DNA from 3 places in the Pantoea sp. X-Soil-TKNS-1280 genome. Region 3 is predicted to be linked to each of the others. Evidence: predicted binding sites of a transcription regulator. Region 3 holds the regulator's gene; each other region holds the start of a gene.
What was found. Region 3 encodes LexA, which represses DNA repair genes until DNA is damaged. Its sites were predicted from a motif close to TNCTGTATGTACATACAGNA; they were not measured.
Positions count from the first base shown of each region.

Region 1: a site for LexA is predicted at 4,068-4,087, ahead of AC6I8X_RS23730 (DinI-like family protein). Genes of this name have one in related genera too.
Region 2: a site for LexA is predicted at 4,214-4,233, ahead of AC6I8X_RS06975 (DNA translocase FtsK 4TM domain-containing protein). Genes of this name have one in related genera too.

Region 1 covers NZ_AP035964.1:107,179-113,319, reverse strand. The annotation lists gene AC6I8X_RS23750 (D-amino-acid transaminase) at 1-616, opposite strand, end outside; gene AC6I8X_RS23745 (N-carbamoyl-D-amino-acid hydrolase) at 634-1,557, opposite strand; gene AC6I8X_RS23740 (LysR family transcriptional regulator) at 1,659-2,579, opposite strand; gene AC6I8X_RS23735 (AEC family transporter) at 2,757-3,503, shown strand; gene AC6I8X_RS23730 (DinI-like family protein) at 4,105-4,350, shown strand; gene AC6I8X_RS23725 (DinI-like family protein) at 4,361-4,609, shown strand.
Region 2 covers NZ_AP035962.1:1,479,104-1,485,244, forward strand. The annotation lists gene cydC (heme ABC transporter ATP-binding protein/permease CydC) at 1-280, opposite strand, end outside; gene cydD (heme ABC transporter permease/ATP-binding protein CydD) at 280-2,046, opposite strand; gene trxB (thioredoxin-disulfide reductase) at 2,192-3,157, opposite strand; gene lrp (leucine-responsive transcriptional regulator Lrp) at 3,681-4,175, shown strand; gene AC6I8X_RS06975 (DNA translocase FtsK 4TM domain-containing protein) at 4,295-6,141, shown strand, end outside.
Region 3 covers NZ_AP035962.1:377,748-383,888, reverse strand. The annotation lists gene dusA (tRNA dihydrouridine(20/20a) synthase DusA) at 1-305, opposite strand, end outside; gene AC6I8X_RS01740 (conjugal transfer protein TraF) at 404-1,654, opposite strand; gene zur (zinc uptake transcriptional repressor Zur) at 2,104-2,625, shown strand; gene AC6I8X_RS01730 (CsbD family protein) at 2,695-2,907, opposite strand; gene dinF (MATE family efflux transporter DinF) at 3,065-4,396, opposite strand; gene lexA (transcriptional repressor LexA) at 4,489-5,103, opposite strand; gene AC6I8X_RS01715 (diacylglycerol kinase) at 5,209-5,577, opposite strand; gene plsB (glycerol-3-phosphate 1-O-acyltransferase PlsB) at 5,704-6,141, shown strand, end outside.

The DNA.
Region 1 (6,141 bases), on a different replicon from region 3:
CCGGCAACAACAGCTGAGAAAGCTCACGGGTGACGACGGCACCGGCGTGAGTGATGATAAAGGCATTGTTGGAGGTGCCTTCGGTAATCAGGCCATCCTTTACCAGCCAGGCATCGTCAGCGCCGCGCAGCCGCGCCTGTTCTTTCGCCAGGCAGGCGTACAACAGTTGCGTGGTCTTGATATCGCAACGCCCCCAGCGCAAATCCGGCAGGCTGACAATGTTCATCCCGCGTTTCGCCAGTGGGCTACCAAGGATATCTTTGGCCTGGGTATAGAGCACCAGTGTCGGTGGCGTACCTGCTGCGGGAAACGAGAAGTTACGGTCTTCCACGCCACGGCTTACCTGCAGGTAAATCAGACCTTCGTGCAAATCGTTGCGGGTGACCAGTTCCCGATGAATCGCCAGCAACTGATCGTTATCAACCGGTAACGACAGCGCCAGCTCGCCCAGCGAACGTCGCAGGCGCTTGAGGTGCTGTTCGAAATCCACCAGCCTGCCCTGCAATACCGCAGTCACCTCATAGATGGCATCGGCGAAGGTGAACCCCCGATCAAAGACCGAGATTTTCGCTTCATTTTCCGCAATAAACTCACCATTCAGATAGACGGTGCGCATGACTCAATTTCTCCGGGTTAGGGGCGTTCCACGCCAGTCTGGCGTGTGATGATGCCGTAATGTTCGATGCGGCGATGACGGGCGAAATCAAAGATGGTGGTCTTGCCGAACTGGCACAGATCCATGTCGCAGCGGTGGGAGATCAACTCATCACCCTGCCCGCTGGCGCGCGCCACGACAAAGCCGTTGGGATCCACGATGACGCTGCCGCCCATCAACGGGAAGCCATCCTCCACACCGGCCTTCGCCACGCCAACCACCCATGTTGCATTCTGGTAAGCCCCTGCCTGCATACAGAGTTCGGAGTGGAACAGCCGTTTGGTTTCGCCTTCATCGCGCTCAAGGGAATTCACGGAAGGGGTGTTGTAGCCCAGCGTGACCAGTTCCACGCCCTGCAACCCCATGACGCGATAGGTTTCCGGCCAGCGGCGATCGTTGCAGATACACATACCCATGATCGCGCCCTGGTTTTCCCAGGTCGGGAAGCCCAGATCGCCCGGCTCGAAATAACGTTTTTCCAGATGCTGGAAATCACGATGTGGATCGTACTCAACATGCCCCGGCAGGTGCACCTTGCGGTATTTGCCGACAATATTGCCCTGACGATCGGTCATGATTGAGGTGTTAAAGTGACGCCCTTCCGGGGTCAGTTCGGCGTAACCAAAGGTGATGGCAATACCCTGCTCGCGGGAGAAATCGAACAGCGGACGCGTCACATCATTCGGCATTTCGCGTTCAAACCAGCTATCGACTTCATGCTGGTCTTCCATATACCAGCGTGGGAAAAACGTCGTCAGCGCCAGCTCAGGAAACACCACCAGCTCGCACCCCTGCTGTCGCGCCTGCTCCAGTAATGCCAGCATGCGCCGGACCACACTTTCTCTTGAGTCGCTTTTTTGGATTGCTCCCAACTGAGCTCCGCCAATTACAATTTCACGCACGCACTTTTCCTCAACAAGACCGACACAGTGTCGTAGGGCCATTGTGTGAGGTTCAGGGCGCTCTGTCGTATACCAAAATGTGGGCCTTACTTAACCTAAAGTTAATCCATGTTGAACAGATGGAAGCCGCTGCTATCCAGCACCTTGCGCAAATGGTCGATAAATACCTGCGCGAACTGCGCCAGCGGTTCGTGACGCAGATGCACCAGGCTGATGGTCAGGCGTTCTTCCGCCAGGATCGGCAGCACTGCCATGCGTTCAGCACCGGAGGCACGGAACGAGATCTCATCCACCACCGAGAATCCGGTGCCGTTTTTAACCAGCGCACAGGCGTGATGTGGGGAATCGACATCAATACTCGGACGATATGGCAGACCAACGCGTTCGAAGGCCTTCATCATAAAACTGTAGAACGGGGTATCCGAGGAGTAACCAATAAAGGGCGTCTCCGCCAGCGCCGCAGGCAGCTCTTTGGCCGGTAATCGGGTGAGTGGATGATTGGCCGGGCACACCACCATCACGCGGATATAACTCAGGGGCACGGCACACAAGTTGGGATGATCGATAGGAAACAAGGAGATACCGAGGTCCGCATGCTGATCAAGCAGCCGATCCCGCAGCAACCGGTGTCGCAAACATTCGAGGCTGACAAGGATGTTTTCGTTGCACTGCCTGAAAGCACCAATAGCATCTGGCACCAGTTGATGCCCCAGACTGGGGCTGCTGGCAATGCGCAGCACACCCTGACGCTGCTGTACCAGGTTGTGCAACGTGGTATTGACGCGCTGGATATCGCGATACACCGATTCGACATCATTGAACAGGCTGCGTGCCTCTGGCGAAGGATATAACCTTCCCTTAACCCGTTCGAACAACCGGAAGCCAATGCGAGCTTCCGTGTGCGATAGCATCCGACTGACGGCGGGTTGAGACACAAACAACAGTTGCGCGGCACCGTTAATCGAACCGGTAATCATAATCGCCCGAAAGACTTCAATCTGACGTAGATTAAGCGACTGCATTCGGTTTTCCTCTGAGGAATGAATAGCGTGTGCTGAGCGGTTAAACGCTTAACACCAGGTTATAGGTTGTTAGCAATTAGCATGCCAGGAGGGGTTCCGCTACGGGGAAGTGCGCTGACAGCGGGGGGAGCGTTCGGTAATAATATGATTCGCAAGTTTTTACCGGAGCCATCGATTGTGAGCGTCGCACACATTATTCTGCCTGTCTTTCTGTTGATTATTCTCGGCTATATGCTGGCCCGCCGCGGTGCCCTCGATGCCCATGCCAACAAAGCGCTGGGTAGTCTCGCCTTTAAGCTGTTTATGCCAATGGTCCTGTTTACCGGGATGGTCAACGCGCCACTGCATGATGGCCTGAATATCAAAATTCTGGCGGCGTACTTTGTCCCGGCGCTGCTTATTTTTGCGGTGGTGAATATCATTACCCATCGCCATATAGGGAATCCGACGCCATTTGGCCTGACGGCTTCCTTTTCAAATAATGCCCTGATCGGTCTGGCGATGGTGGCGGGTATGTACGGTGATGCAGGATTGGTATTGCTGTTCACGGTTCTCGCGGTCCACAGCCTGCTGCTGTTTGGCTTTCAAAGCCTGTATAGCACCCTCGCCGGAAGCGAGCCGTTTAAACCCGGCGTCCTGCTGGCAAGCCTGGCGAACCCGATGATTATTGGATTGTTGCTGGGAACGGCGGTGAATCTTGCACATCTTACCTTGCCTGACTGGAGCATGAAGCTGGCGACCTGGCTGGCTCAGGCGGCACTGCCTTGCGCGCTGATCGTGCTCGGGGCCAATCTCTCTGGCTTTCGTCTGCGCCCCAATGCGGCGGTGGTTGGCATTACCGTCGCCAAGCTGGCGATCATGCCGCTGGTGGTGTTGCTGGGTTGTGTGCTGCTGCATATCAGCGGTATGGATAATTTAGTTTAAAAATCAACGAAGATCGTCCAGGAGCGCCGATTTATCCCGGTTGGACAGCAGCTTAGAAATGCATGATTATGAACTTAGTCGAACTTAGGCGTTAATTTTTGCCCCATATATGCCCCATAGTTCAAATTGCCGGTACTATCCCCCCATACCCGGGTAATGAATTATCATGGTTAAGCTTTTAATTGTGACCTTTTCTGAGAATGTTCGCAGCATCCCTCGCTACAGCTTTTGTCGGCAGTTGCTTAGATGAAGCAGCCATACGCTCAAGCTCATACAAAATATTGCTCTTGTTTATCGGCACACCTTTTGCCGTCAGTTCGATTACAGCCGCCCCTATGGCGCATCCAATCATTCCTGCCCTGTCCGATCTCATTTCATTCATCGTAGTAATTTGAAGGATTGGTTTGACTTAAAGTTAAAAGTAGCTCGAAAACAAAAAGTTTCAAATTCAGTTAACTATCTAAACTTAAAGTGATTTTCTCATAGATCACATCAGCTTTTCGAATGGCACACCTATGACTTTCACCTCGGCCATTGAACTGTATGAAATCACAGTATATAAATTACTGTAATTTTATACAGTATTAATAAGGGGTGACGAATGTACGTTGAACTGATTTATGACAAACGCAACTTTGACGGTCTGGATGGCGCAAATGGGAAAATCCTGGCCGAACTGACAAAGCGTATTAACCGAATCTTCTCTGACGCTGCAGTGAAGGTAAAGCCGATGGCGGGTAACAGCAGCATCAATACAGATGCAAATAAAGCGCAGAAGGCTAAAATCAGTGAGGCAATTGAGGAAATGTTTGAAGAGGCTGATATCTGGCTGACAGAGGAATTCTGAGAGGTGGGTCATGCGCGTGGAAGTGACCATCGCAAAAGACAAAGCAGCAGCGATGCCGAAAGGCTCTATTTCTGCCCTGACACAGGAGCTGGCAAAACGTCTGAGTTCTCGTTATTCGGGTGTTGAGGTTGTCGTGAAAACGGCCAGCAATGATGGCCTGTCCGTCTTTAGATCGCAGGATAAAGAAGGTGATAAGGCTTACGTGCAAAGCGTGCTTCAGGATGCCAGGGAATCAGCAGACGATTGGTTTCACGGGTGATTAATCCAAACCGTTAAGCTGTTGCCGCTACGCTCGCATAATCAGCATCTCAGATTAAACATACATTGTTCATGATACACCTTTAGCCCGGGCAAGCTTATCCCACCGCCCGGGTTTCTTTTCGGACTATAGCTAAGAAAAATTAATCAAATCGACAAAATTTAATCATCGGTATGAATGTGTACAAATATTTCAATATCTCTATTATAGAGATGCACTGCACACAGCAATTGTGGTGCGATGAGATTTTTCCCTATTGGAGTTTTAAGCCTGCACACTCAGCAGGCATTTTTTTGCATACAATGCTACTGATGCATAAACTGATAAAGCGGCATGGCTATAAACATGCCGTGAGGTGGATTTTATGCAAGAATTTGCCCGTGTTGTTCGGGAGCCGTAGCACGGGCTTTTTTATGGACATGGACCATCCCATGCACGGGTAACTACCCATGTTACCCTGCTTCGGTCTGATAGTGATATCCACCACTACCAGGCCGTCTGCAGTTTCCACCATAATTGTGCCTTCATAGCGGGCGTTCATTATCTCGTTCCAGTCGAGACGCTTTTCCAGATAGTCCCTTGCAGGGGATGGAAAGCCCATATCAGTACGGTCCGTTAGGATTGAACAAGCGGAACGTCCGGTTTTCGCTGAAGTCCGGCGTAATGTCACGAAAGTAATTCATCTGATTCTCAATCCAGTCATTCGCTTGCTTTAATGACCAGTGGTGATGATGCCGCTCCAGTTCTGCAACGAAGTCAGTTGTTCACTGTCTTCTGCACTTTCTGGTCCATCTTGATGCTCTGGTAAAAGGCGTTCTTGATGTCGCTGTAAGGTGGCATGGTGATCAACTCCCGATGATTACTGTATGTCCATACAGTATTATTAATCGACAGAGTCGATCAAGTAGATCATCGGAGGTTTCTGAGAAGGGATTGTCAGGAAAGGAAATTTAGTGCGGGGAGAGTTGAACCTTTGGAGGGACATTGGGTCATAAATTATATGGATAATCCCATGTAACGAATTTCGCCCGCTAATGCGGGCTTTTTTTTTGCATAACGCCCAGCTGTTACTACAATCCTTACACGGCATATCCTCAACATGCCGGAATCGCTATATCCATCAGCTATGGACTTTGCCCGCTCCTCTCATTCCGTGGGATGCGGGCTTTTTTTTGCACGCTACACAGCCGCGGCTAAACTGATATTGTGGCGTGCCACACCGACATGCCGCAAACATTATCCAGGTAACAACTTGCCCGTGCCTACCTATCCGGAGCGCGGGCTTTTTTCTACCAGAAGTCCTTAGGAGACTATTCTGATAGACCTCCCCCTTTCCCCTTACCTAGCCTTAAATGGCTACACGCAGCCTGATGATTACTAACTAAGCTCATTGATTATCTCCTGATATTTATTAGCTTAAGATGATATTTTCTTAAATAAATACATTAAATGTTATTATTGGTGTCTAACGTGAGAAAGTTAACATGAACTACGTTTTTTATACCGATGTGATAACGCCATCCATGGCGTTA
Region 2 (6,141 bases), 1.1 Mb from region 3:
GTTGCAGCACGCGGAAGGTGGCATCGTGGCTGACCAGACGTTCGAAATAACGCGCTGCGGTGCGAATGATCGCTGCACCTCGTACTCCGGCGGCGGGTAACATGTAGTTGAAGCTGTACAGACCGGCAACGCCCGCCACCGAAGAGGCAGCCAGGAACCAGCCGGACAAGGTCAGCAAACCAATGCTCGCCAGCAGGGTGGCAATCGCCAGCACCATTCCCAGGCCAAGACGCCACGGATGACGTCGCCACAAACGTAAAAAAGGCATCAGGCTATGCATCAGGCAATCTCCTTCTGACGATGCTGCACCATCTCGCGTAATGGCCCGTCCTGCTGATGCAGCTGTTGCCAGTGACCTTGCTGCACCAATTGACCGTTTTGCATCACCCAGATTTCATCCCAGCTGGCGAGGTCGCTGAGCTGATGGGTAATCATCAGGGTGGTTTGTCGTGTCGCGGCTTGTTTCAGGGCCGCCATCACCCGTTGTTCGCTCTGACTATCCAGTCCTGATCCCGGCTCATCCAGCAACAGCAGTTGCGCCGGTTTCAGCAGCGCACGGGCCACCGCCACACGCTGAGCCTGGCCGACGGATAAGCCTGTCGCGCTATCACCGAGAGGCGTATCCAGCCCCTGAGGCAGCCGTGGCAGAAATTCCGCGACGCCAGCATCATTCAGCGTGCGCTCCAGCTCTGCCTCAGTGACGCTGCGTCCCATCAACACGTTTTCACGCAGAGTGGCAGCAGGTAAGTGCGGGTTTTGCCCCACCCAGGCCAGCTGTTGCTGCCAGCTGGCGCGATCGATGTCACGCAACTCCGTACCGTTGATTTTCAGCGATCCCGCATAAGGCAGAAAGCCGAGCAACACATTCATCAGGGCAGTTTTGCCCGCGCCACTTTGCCCTACCAGCGCCACGCGTTTTCCTGCTGAGAGGCTGAAGGTTAGCGGCTGAGATAGCGCTTCGCCGCGGGCGGTCATTACCACCAGATCGCTGGCTTCCAGCTCAAGAGGCGCGGAAAACGTGACTGCTGCGCCTGCTGATGCGGGTGTATCGGGGCTGTCCTGCAGAAAACGATCCAGTGCATCTGCCCCGCCCACGGCCTGGGCTTTGGCATGGTAAAAGGTGCCTAAATCACGCAGCGGCTGGAAGAATTCCGGGGCGAGGATTAACGCAAGGAAACCGGCAAACAACGTGACGCCGCTGTGGTAATGACCAAAATTCAGCTCGCCAAGGTAGGAGAAGCCGAAATACACCGCCACTACGGCAATCGCCAGTGAAGCAAAAAACTCCAGCACCGCTGACGAGAGGAAGGCCAGACGTAACACTTCCATGGTGCGTTGACGAAAATCAGTGGTGGTACGGCTGATGGCCTGTTGTTCGGCACTGGCACGATCAAACAGGCGCAGCGTTTCGCGGCCACGCAGGCGATCGTAAAAATCCCCGCTGAGTCTGGCCAGCGCGAGGAAATTACGTCGGTTGGCATCGGCAGCGCCCATACCGACCATCGCCATAAACAGCGGAATGAGCGGGGCGGTGACCAGCAAAATCAATCCGGCTGCCCAGTTAATCGGGAAAATCGCCACCAGAATGGCGCAGGGAATAAAAACCGCCAGCGACATCTGCGGCAGATAGCGGGCGTAATATTCCTGCATCTCCTCAATCTGCTCCAGCAGTAGCGTCGCCCAGCTGCCGGCGGGTTTACCCTGAATCCAGGCCGGACCCAGCGCATTCAGTCGGTCCAGCACCTGCTGCCGCAGCGCCCGGCGGATCGCCATCCCCGCGCGCTGACCAGCCATCTCACGGCCATAGTTCAGTGCGGCGCGCAGTACAAAACACAGCAGCAGCAGGGCAAACTGGCTGATAAGTTCTGCGCGGGGTAGATGAGTGATGATCAGCGCCTGTAACTGCGTGGCGAGCAGCCATGCCTGGGCAATGATCACCAGGGCGCTGGCAAAGCCCAGCAGAGAAACCAGACGCAGGCTGCGTGCACCGTGATGACGTTGCTGGCGAAGCCAGCGGATAAGTTCCTGTTGCCGCGATTTGTTCATGCGAAGCCGTTCGATGATCCAGATAAGAAGCCGTGGAGAGGGGAAAACCTCTGCAAGGTCAGGCGCATGAACTGTAGCACGCAGGTAATAAAAAAGGCGACCAAAACAGGTCGCCTCCGGCAATTATGATCAAGTTATTAACAACTTACTTATCGTTTTTAACCAGACCATCAAGGTAACGTTCAGCATCCAGTGCTGCCATACAACCGGTACCGGCGGAGGTGATCGCCTGACGATAGATATGGTCCATGACGTCACCGGCGGCAAAGACGCCAGGGATGCTGGTCTGGGTGGCGTTGCCGTGCAGACCGGATTGAACTTTGATGTAACCATTTTCCAGCGCCAGCTGACCTTCGAAGATCGCCGTGTTAGGGCTATGGCCGATAGCGACGAACAGACCGGCAACGTCCAGCGATTCTGGCTCTTCACCTTTGGTTGACAGCAGTTTCAGACCGGTCACACCCATCTGATCACCCACCACTTCATCCAGGGTGCGATCGGTATGCAACACGATATTGCCGTTGCGCACTTTTTCCATCAGACGATCGATAAGGATCTTCTCGGCACGGAAGTTGTCACGGCGGTGAATCAGGTGCACTTCAGCAGCAATATTTGCCAGGTACAGCGCTTCTTCTACGGCGGTGTTACCCCCGCCAATTACCGCGACTTTCTGGTTGCGGTAGAAGAAACCGTCACAGGTGGCGCAGGCCGATACGCCTTTGCCTTTAAACGCTTCTTCAGAAGGCAGGCCAAGGTAACGGGCTGAAGCACCGGTGGCGATGATCAGTGCGTCCGCGGTGTATTCGCCGCTGTCACCCGTCAGGCGGAACGGGCGGTTCTGCAAATCAACAGTGTGGATATGATCGAAAATGATCTCGGTGTTGAACTTCTCCGCATGCTCATGCATACGTTCCATCAGCGATGGACCTGTCAGATCGTGCGGGTCGCCCGGCCAGTTTTCCACTTCAGTGGTGGTGGTGAGCTGACCACCTTTTTCCAGACCGGTAATCAAGACCGGATTCAGGTTGGCGCGTGCGGCATAGACTGCCGCAGTGTAACCGGCAGGGCCGGAGCCCAGAATGAGCAGCTTACTGTGTTTGGCCGTACTCATGTGTTCCTCAGTTTCTTGTCTGACAACATAGCGAATGATTGTAGGGAAATTACCGGCGCAAAAAAAGTCTTGAGCGATTTTGTTAACAATCGCTGCAAGCGGCGTAGACGATGAGTGGTGATTCTGCACGCCGATTGCGCCAAAAGGGGGCAATGCTCGGTAATTTGTGGTGCAGCTGTATAAAAAATCTCATTAGAAAACAGGAACCCAGCACTCTGTATGGCATCTTGTACTGAATTTGGATGTTTTACTTTGACAATCGCCTGCGCATTTGCGAAAACATTATCAGAAGCAGAGAAGATTTAGCGATTCGAAACAGAATTTCATGCCTGTTTTGGTTTGTTTCGCCAAATAAACTCAGCCTGACATTGGTAATGACGCATGATGTGGACAGACAACATGCGTCATACGGATGGTCGCATTACTGCACAGGCTTATGGTCTTCACTTCGAGTAAGGCCCTGAACAATGAACGTTTTCAGGGTGTGGCAGGTTAAGGGAAGGAATTAAGAGAGACAATAATAATGGTAGACAATAAGAAGCGCCCCGGAAAAGATCTGGACCGAATCGACCGCAACATCCTCAACGAATTGCAAAAGGATGGTCGAATTTCCAATGTTGAGCTTTCGAAACGTGTGGGCTTATCGCCGACACCGTGTCTTGAGCGTGTTCGCCGCCTGGAACGTCAGGGTTTCATTCTGGGTTACACTGCACAGCTCAACCCGCATTATCTCGATGCTTCATTGCTGGTGTTTGTTGAGATTACTCTGAATCGTGGCGCACCCGATGTGTTTGAGCAATTTAACGCCGCCGTGCAAAAACTTGAGGAAACTCAAGAATGTCACCTCGTTTCCGGTGACTTCGACTATCTGCTGAAAACCCGTGTGCCGGATATGTCAGCGTATCGTAAACTGTTGGGCGAAACCTTGCTGCGCCTGCCAGGCGTGAACGACACCCGCACCTATGTGGTAATGGAAGAGGTCAAACAGAGCAATCGTCTGGTGATCAAAACCCGTTAATGCAGGGCAGGTGCAAAACTTGCAGGATTTCGGTACACTCCTGTGAATTCATACAGGACCAGCGTCGGGCGTGCCCGGCGCTGTTGCCTTCTTAATTTACAGGCACCTGGAGAGTTCTCTTGAGCCAGGAATATACAGAAGACAAAGACGTTTCATTACAACCGCTGAGCAGCGGACGTCGGCTGCTTGAAGCGTTGCTCATCCTTGTGGCCTTGTTCGCCATCTATCTGATGGTTTCTTTGGTCAGTTTTAACCCTTCCGATCCCAGTTGGTCGCAGACGGCCTGGCACGAGCCTATCCATAATTTGGGTGGCAGCGTGGGGGCATGGCTGGCTGATACCTTGCTGTTTATCTTCGGCGTGATGGCCTATGCCATTCCTCCGGTGATCATCGGCTTATGCTGGATAACCTTCCGCCAGCGCGATCGCCACGACTACATCGACTACTTCGCCGTTGGGCTACGTCTGATTGGTGTGCTGGCGCTGGTGGTCACCACCTGTGGTCTGGCGGCACTGAATGCTGACGATATCTGGTATTTCGCCTCCGGTGGCGTGATCGGCAGTCTGATCAGCAACGCCATGGCACCCTGGTTCAGCTCGGCAGGCGGTACCTTAACGCTGCTGTGCGTGTGGGCTGCGGGTATTACGCTGTATACCGGATGGTCATGGCTGACGATTGCCGAAAGAATTGGTGGCGTGGTGATGGGGGTGCTGACGTTTGCCAGCAATCGCTCCCGTCATGATGAACCCTGGCAGGAAGAAGATGAGTATGAGGACGAAGATGAACATCAGCAGGCGGATGACGTTGTTCCGCCGCTGCGTGCCGCTGCGTCTGATGACGATGATGTGCTGCTGGCTAAACCCCGTAAGGTGAATGAAACGCCACTGGCCGATGTGCAGGATGATCCGTTGCTGGCGAAAGCCAGTGCCGCGACGGCTGCCGCCATTGCCGTGAGCAGTGAAGCCGCTTTGCAGGAGCCGCAGGTTGCGCCAGTGGCTCCGCTCCAGCCAGCAGAAACAGCTGCGCCGCAGCCTGTGACGCAACCCGTACAGCCGACGCAGCCTGCTCCGGTAGTCCCCGTCGCAGCACCTCAGCCGCCGTTGTATCGGTTTGAGGTTCCCGCTGAGACACCCGCATTCTCCCCGGTGGATGACGATGAGGGTCCACAGATGGGTAACTGGCAGGATGCTGCGCAGGCCCCGTCAGCGCTGAACACCACGGCCAGCGCCACCCTGGCTGCCGGAGCAGTCAAGGCCGCATCATCCAGCGCGTCTTACATGCCTGCGTTCGATGTGGTGCCAGAGCGTGATTACAATCCGCAGGTTAAACAGGGTATTGGCCCGGAACTGCCACGTCCGAATCCGGTGAAACTGCCGACACGACGTGAACTGGCATCCTATGGTATCAAACTGCCGTCGCAGCGGATGGCGGAAGAGAAAGCCAGAGAGACAGAGCAGCCGGTGTCGTCACCTGTGCTGGATCAGCTTGCGGCTGATGATGCAGAAGCTTTGCAGCAGGCGCAGTTGCGTGATGCTTTCCAGTCACAGCAACAGCAGCGTTATGGCGAAAGCTGGCACACGGAAGCCGCAGCGGAAGACGAAGAAGCGTTGCAACAGGCACAGCTGGCGCGCCAGTTTGCTGAGCAGCAACAACAGCGTTATGGGGAAGAAAAAGCGCCTGAGCCTGATGACGGACCGGTATTTAACCTCGATACCTCGTCAGCGTTTGATTTCTCACCGATGAAAGATCTGGTGGATGACAGCCCAACTGAGCCGTTGTTCACCATCGCGGCGACACCGGAACCTGAGGTTCCTGCGCCCGCACAGTGGCAACAACCGGTTGCGCCGCAGCCACAGGTGGAGACTTCCTTTGATGAGGAAAGCAGCCCGTGGTCCGCTGCTGAGCCTGAACCCACGGTGGAAGAGCAACCCGCGAAACCGGTGCAGGATAGCTTGTTCCATCCGTT
Region 3 (6,141 bases):
TGCACACGATCGGACGGACACCCTACATTAAGGTTGATCTCGTCATAGCCACGCGCTTCTGCCAACTGAGCACACTGCGCTAACGCCGCCGGATCGCTGCCACCCAGTTGCAGTGCGACCGGATGCTCATCCTCGCTAAAGGCCAGATAATCGCCCTTACCATGAATGATTGCGCCGGTGGTCACCATTTCGGTGTAAAGCAGCGTATCGCCGCTTAACTTGCGGTGAAAATAACGACAGTGACGGTCAGTCCAGTCGAGCATGGGAGCAATGGAAAAACGTTGCGAAGAGAAGGTATCGGTCATGAAACGCAGTAAATCCGGGGTTAAGTGATGAGAATCTGCGCAATCATACCACAGGATTGACGGGCGACACAGCCGCCCGTCGGTGTGATGAACATCAATCAGAAGTTAAATCCGAGCTGCACCATCGCACCCCAGGTATTGTCTGCACCAACCGAACCGGCCAGATCCAGATGTACCGTATTGTTGAATGGTGACACACCAAAACCGGCAGTGAAAACGTTGGTATCATTCGACTTCATATCGGCGCGATAGCCGGCACGCAGCTGCAACCAGTCCAGCACACGGTACTCGCCACCCACGCCGATATACTGGCTACTGTCTTCTGATTTAAAACGCTTAGTTTGCGTCAGATCGACATCGCCAGTCAGGGTCACAGGACCGTAGTTCCAGGCCAGACCGGTAGTGACCAGCGGACGGATTTGGTAAGTATCGCGATAGCCATCCACTTCTTTGGTATCGATGTTGCGCGAAATCAGGTTCTGACCGGTCAAACCGAAAGTCCAATTGTCGGCAAAATCAGTGGCGATACCGGCATCCACGTTGAAACCGGTATCGGAACTGCGATAACGGCTGTTGTTGATGTCGCTTTTGTCGTAGTTGTAGATGCTGGCGGTGTAATTATACAACCAGGTTTTCTGCAGTTTTGGCGTGATGCCTACAGAGACCGGATGGCCCGCAATAGTAAACTGGTGCGCCACGGAAATACCGTAATCAGTCACTAACGCCGCAAGCCCATTGGCACTGGAGCGCAAATTATCTTCATCACCCGGCACCGGAATGATGGTCCCGTCGGCCACGCCGTTCAGATAATCTATATCGCTTTGCGCCACATTCGCACGAACATGTGCAGTGCCATAAGCCTTGGTGATAAACGCAAAGGGCAGCGTCTCATTTGGCACGGTGACAGCCAGCGCCACACCCGCCGAGCCATCTGCTTTGTTGCCACGCAGGTCACTCAACTGATTCGCCATATCCCCTGCTGCGGCTTTAAGCTGCGGGTAGCCGTTGAGATAATCCTGGAAGGTTAAGTTATTGATGACATCCTGATAACGGTCAACGGTATCCGTAATGTCATCGACTTTATTAATCAGTTTGTCTTTATCGGTAACCTGCACACCCGCTGAAGGGAAAATGATGCTTACGTCATCATCAGGTTTTGCTTTGGTCATCAATGCCGGGTTCGCCAGTACCGCAGAGCTCCAGGTGGAAGACGCAACACCTGTGCCGCCCATTGCGTCATTACGTGCGTCGTACCAGGTACCTGCTGCCAGAGCTGAAGAGGAAAGAAATACTGAATTCAAAACAACAAGATAAGCAACTTTTTTGCGCCTGAATAATGTCTTCACCATGAGCCTGCCATCACCTTTCAAATGTCGTGACTACGTCATCGACGAAACAATTTACCAGCCCTTATTGTGAACCTGGGCTAACGATTTATTGCTGTGAAATAAAAGGAAATAGCACTGCTATTCGCAGAATTGACTGCTGGTGCAGCAATCTGTCGTGTATTTATGCAGAAAATTAAACGATGTCTAAATTAAGGCCAGACATTACTTAAGCCCTTTTGAACCTTAGACGCTAAGTCGGTGAGTTGCAAAGCAAAAACCAATTAGCCGGCTTTATAATAAATCCGTAACAAAGAACGCAGATGACAGTATGAGAAAAAAAGGGGAATAACACTGATATTAATCTTATGAAAAACAAGATTTTTCCTGGCAATGTTCAGCGAGAAAAGCAATCACAGCAGCGTAAAAATTTGTGTGATAAAATAACATCACTCGCCACCCGGAGAACACTTATGTCAAATTTGTCGCCAGACCAACTTCTGAACCAGGCTGAAACGCTTTGCCTGCAACGCGGCGTGCGTCTGACCACACAACGTGCCGAAGTGCTACGCCTGATGGCCGAGCAAAATGGATCGATCAGTGCTTATGATTTACTGGATCAATTGCGCGTCAGTGAACCCCAGGCAAAACCGCCAACCATCTATCGCGCACTGGATTTTCTGCTGGAGCAGGGATTTATCCATCGCGTTGAATCCAACAACAGCTACGTGGTCTGCCATCATTTTGATGAACCTGCACACACCTCAGTGATGCTGGTTTGTGACCGCTGTGCAGCCGTCAGTGAAAAACATGCGCATGGCGTTGAAAAGATCATCTCCGGATTGGCTGAACAAGCGGGTTTTGCGTTGCGCCATAGCGTGATTGAAGCCCACGGACTCTGTGAAAATTGTGCCGAAGTGGAAGCCTGTACCCATCATGAAAGTTGCGATCATGATCATCAGGTTGAAGGCAAAAAGCGGTTGAGGAAGGGATAAATGGCACCTCCTTGTGCCAACCCGATCATCAGGATCGGAGCTTAGGAGCATCGTCCTTAAACGGGTCCGTTACCAGCGGTGATCCTTGTTGTGACTTTCCCAGTCTTTCACTTCACGCTCGGCCTGGTCTTTAGCGTAGCCGTAGCGTTCCTGAATTTTACCGACAAGCTGATCACGTTTCCCTTCGATGACGGTCATATCATCATCAGTCAGCTTGCCCCATTTTTCTTTCACTTTCCCTTTGAATTGCTTCCAGTTTCCACTCGCTTCGTCTTTGTTCATAACCGTTCTCCATGTCATTTCCAGTGAGTTGACGGCATACCCATTTCCTGAAGGTAAAAACCGATATAACACGCTACTTAATTGCGCTGTTAAGGATAATTATAGTAGACAATGAATATCAGATAGCACACTTACGGATTAATCTGTAATTAACAAATTATATTCCACTATGCGAAAACCAACTATCGTGACGCCAGTGATGACGCCAGACCAGCCACAACGTGAGTCCGCGTAATGCCAGAAATACCGTCACCGCCAGCCACAAACCATGATTTCCCAACCAGGGTAAGGTGAGCAACGACAGGCCATAACCCAGCGCCGCCAGCGCCATGCTGTTACGCATTTCCCTGCCACGCGTCGCGCCGATAAACATGCCATCCAGCAGATAACACCATACCCCCACCAGGGGCATCACCACCTGCCACACCAGGTAACGGTCGGCGGCTTCGCGGAGTTCGTCCAGCGAGGTCAGCAACCCGACAATTTGCACCCCGCACAGGGCATACATCATGGCGAACAGCAACGCCACCAGGCCCGCCTGACGGCATGCCGCGTGCCAGACCAACAACAACTGGCTGCGATCTTTCGCACCAACCGCTTCACCAGAGCAGGCTTCAACCGCATAAGCGAAACCATCCAATGCGTAAGCTGTGAAAGTGAGAAACATCAGCAGAACCGCGTTGACTGCAACCACATCCGGCCCAATGCGCGCGCCAAAGATCGTCAGAGAAGCAAAACAGATTTGCAGCAGAAATGAGCGCAACATAATGTCGCGATTGAGACGAAACAGGCGGGCGGCACCACCGCGCCAGCTCGCTTTTAGCAGGGTGAAATCAATACCACGTAGCTTTAATACCCGAGCGACCATTAACAGCCCGACACCCAGGGTGACATATTCGGCCAGCGCTGTAGCCGCAGCAGCACCTGCCACTCCCCAGTGCAGACCGAGCACAAACAGCAGATCCAGCAGAATATTAACCAGGTTGCCCACCACCAGCAAAACAACGGGTGCACGTGCATACTGCACACCCAACAGCCAGCCCAGGAGTACCAGATTAGCCAGCGTAGCGGGAGCACTGAGCCAGCGAATCTGAATAAACAGCTGCGCCTGTTGCTGTACCGCAACGCTGCCCCCCATTAGCGCAGCCGCCAGATTGCTGACAGGTGTGCGCAGCAACATAAACAACACGCCTGCGATCAATGCGATAAGCAACGGTTGGGTAAGCGCACGCGCCAGCGCCGTTTTATCGCTGGCACCAAATGCCTGCGCAGTCAGTCCGGTCGTGCTCATGCGTAAAAACAGCAGCAGCATAAAAATGAAGCTGGTTGCCGTGCTACCCACTGCCACGCCACCGAGATAGATCGGACTGTCAAGATGGCCAATCACCGCGGTATCCACCACGCCGAGCAATGGCACCGTGATATTCGAAAGGATCATCGGCAGCGCCAGCCGCCAGAGTGTCTTATCAGAGGAGGAAAACAGCTGCATCAGCCCGTCCCGGTTTGTGCTGCGCTACAGTTATTTTGGCAAATCAAACCACGGCAGCGCAGAGGCGCTACCGTAGTGGGGGATTTAAAGGATTAAAGCCATTCGCCGTTGCGCACGATACCCACCGCCAGCCCTTCAACGGTGAGTGACTGTTCACGGGTATCGACCACAATCGGCTGGAAGTCACTGTTTTCTGGCAGCAGCTGCACAATCGCGCCCTGCTTTTTCCAGCGTTTCACTGTGACTTCATCATCAATGCGCGCCACCACGACCTGGCCATTGCGCACTTCCTGAGTCTTGTGTACCGCCAGTAAGTCACCATCCATAATGCCGATATCTTTCATCGACATGCCGCTAACGCGCAGCAGGAAATCAGCGGTAGGTTTGAAGAGGTTGGCATCAACCTGGTAGTGAGCCTCGATATGCTCCTGGGCCAGTAACGGTTCACCCGCGGCGACACGGCCAATCAGCGGCAGCCCCTCACTGGCTTCTTCTTCCATTAATAAACGAATACCGCGCGACGCTCCGGAGACGATTTCAATCACGCCTTTGCGTGCCAGAGCCTTCAGATGCTCTTCTGCCGCATTCGGTGAGCGGAAGCCCAGTTGAGCAGCAATTTCCGCACGCGTTGGCGGCATGCCCGTCTGGTTGATATGGTCGCGAATCAGATCATAGACCTGTTGCTGCCTGCTGGTTAACGCTTTCATCCCGCCCCCTGGTTGTTTATACAGTCGCTGTGAGTATATACAGGTATTGGCGAAATGGAAACCAAAACTGAGGGAAAAATCAGCGAGTTGATGAATCCGGAATCCTTATCGCAAATGCGACCAAAGCAGCGCGATCCAGACGAAAATAGCCAGTAAGATAGCTAACAATACAGCAGCCGACCCCATGTCTTTCGCGCGTCCGGCCAGCGGATGACGCTCCTGACCAATGCGGTCGACGACGGCTTCAATGGCACTATTCATAATCTCAACGATGACCACCAGCACCACAGAACCGATCATGAGTACGCGGGAGATTGCGTCAACATCCAGCCAGCATGCCACCACAATCGCCACCAGTGCGGCGATAGCCTCCTGGCGAAATGCCGCTTCATGTTGCCAGGCGGCGCGCAATCCCTGCCAGGAATAACCGGCAGCTTTCACTATCCTGAGAATACCGGTGACGTTATTTGCCATGTCGTTGAACCCTTTACTCGTTTTGACGTCAATGTCTGGGCAGCCGGGAATGGCACGGCCACAGATCTTCGCGGCACTTTCTGGTATGCTTGCCGCGCTTTGCTAACAAGAGGCTTAAAGTTGTCTATGTCAGGTTGGCGTAAACTTTATTATAAATTATTGAATTTACCACTCTCCATTTTGGTAAAGAGTAAGGCTATTCCGTCGGATCCTGTGTCTGAACATGGGTTAGATTCAACGCGGCCAATCCTATATGTGCTGCCTTACGATTCCAAGGCCGATCTACTCACACTGCGTTCGCAGTGTCTGAAACACGATCTGCCGGATCCGCTTACACCGCTGGAAATTGATGGTACGTTGTTGCCACGCTATGTCTTTATCCACGACGGTCCGCGCGTTTTCCCTTATTTCGTGCCGAATCTGGAGTCAGTGAAGCTATTTCATGACTATCTCGATCTGCATCGCAGCAACCCCGAACTGGATGTGCAAATGCTGCCCGTGTCGGTGATGTTTGGACGCGCACCAGGCCGTGAAGTACAGGGTGAACAGACGCCACATCTGCGC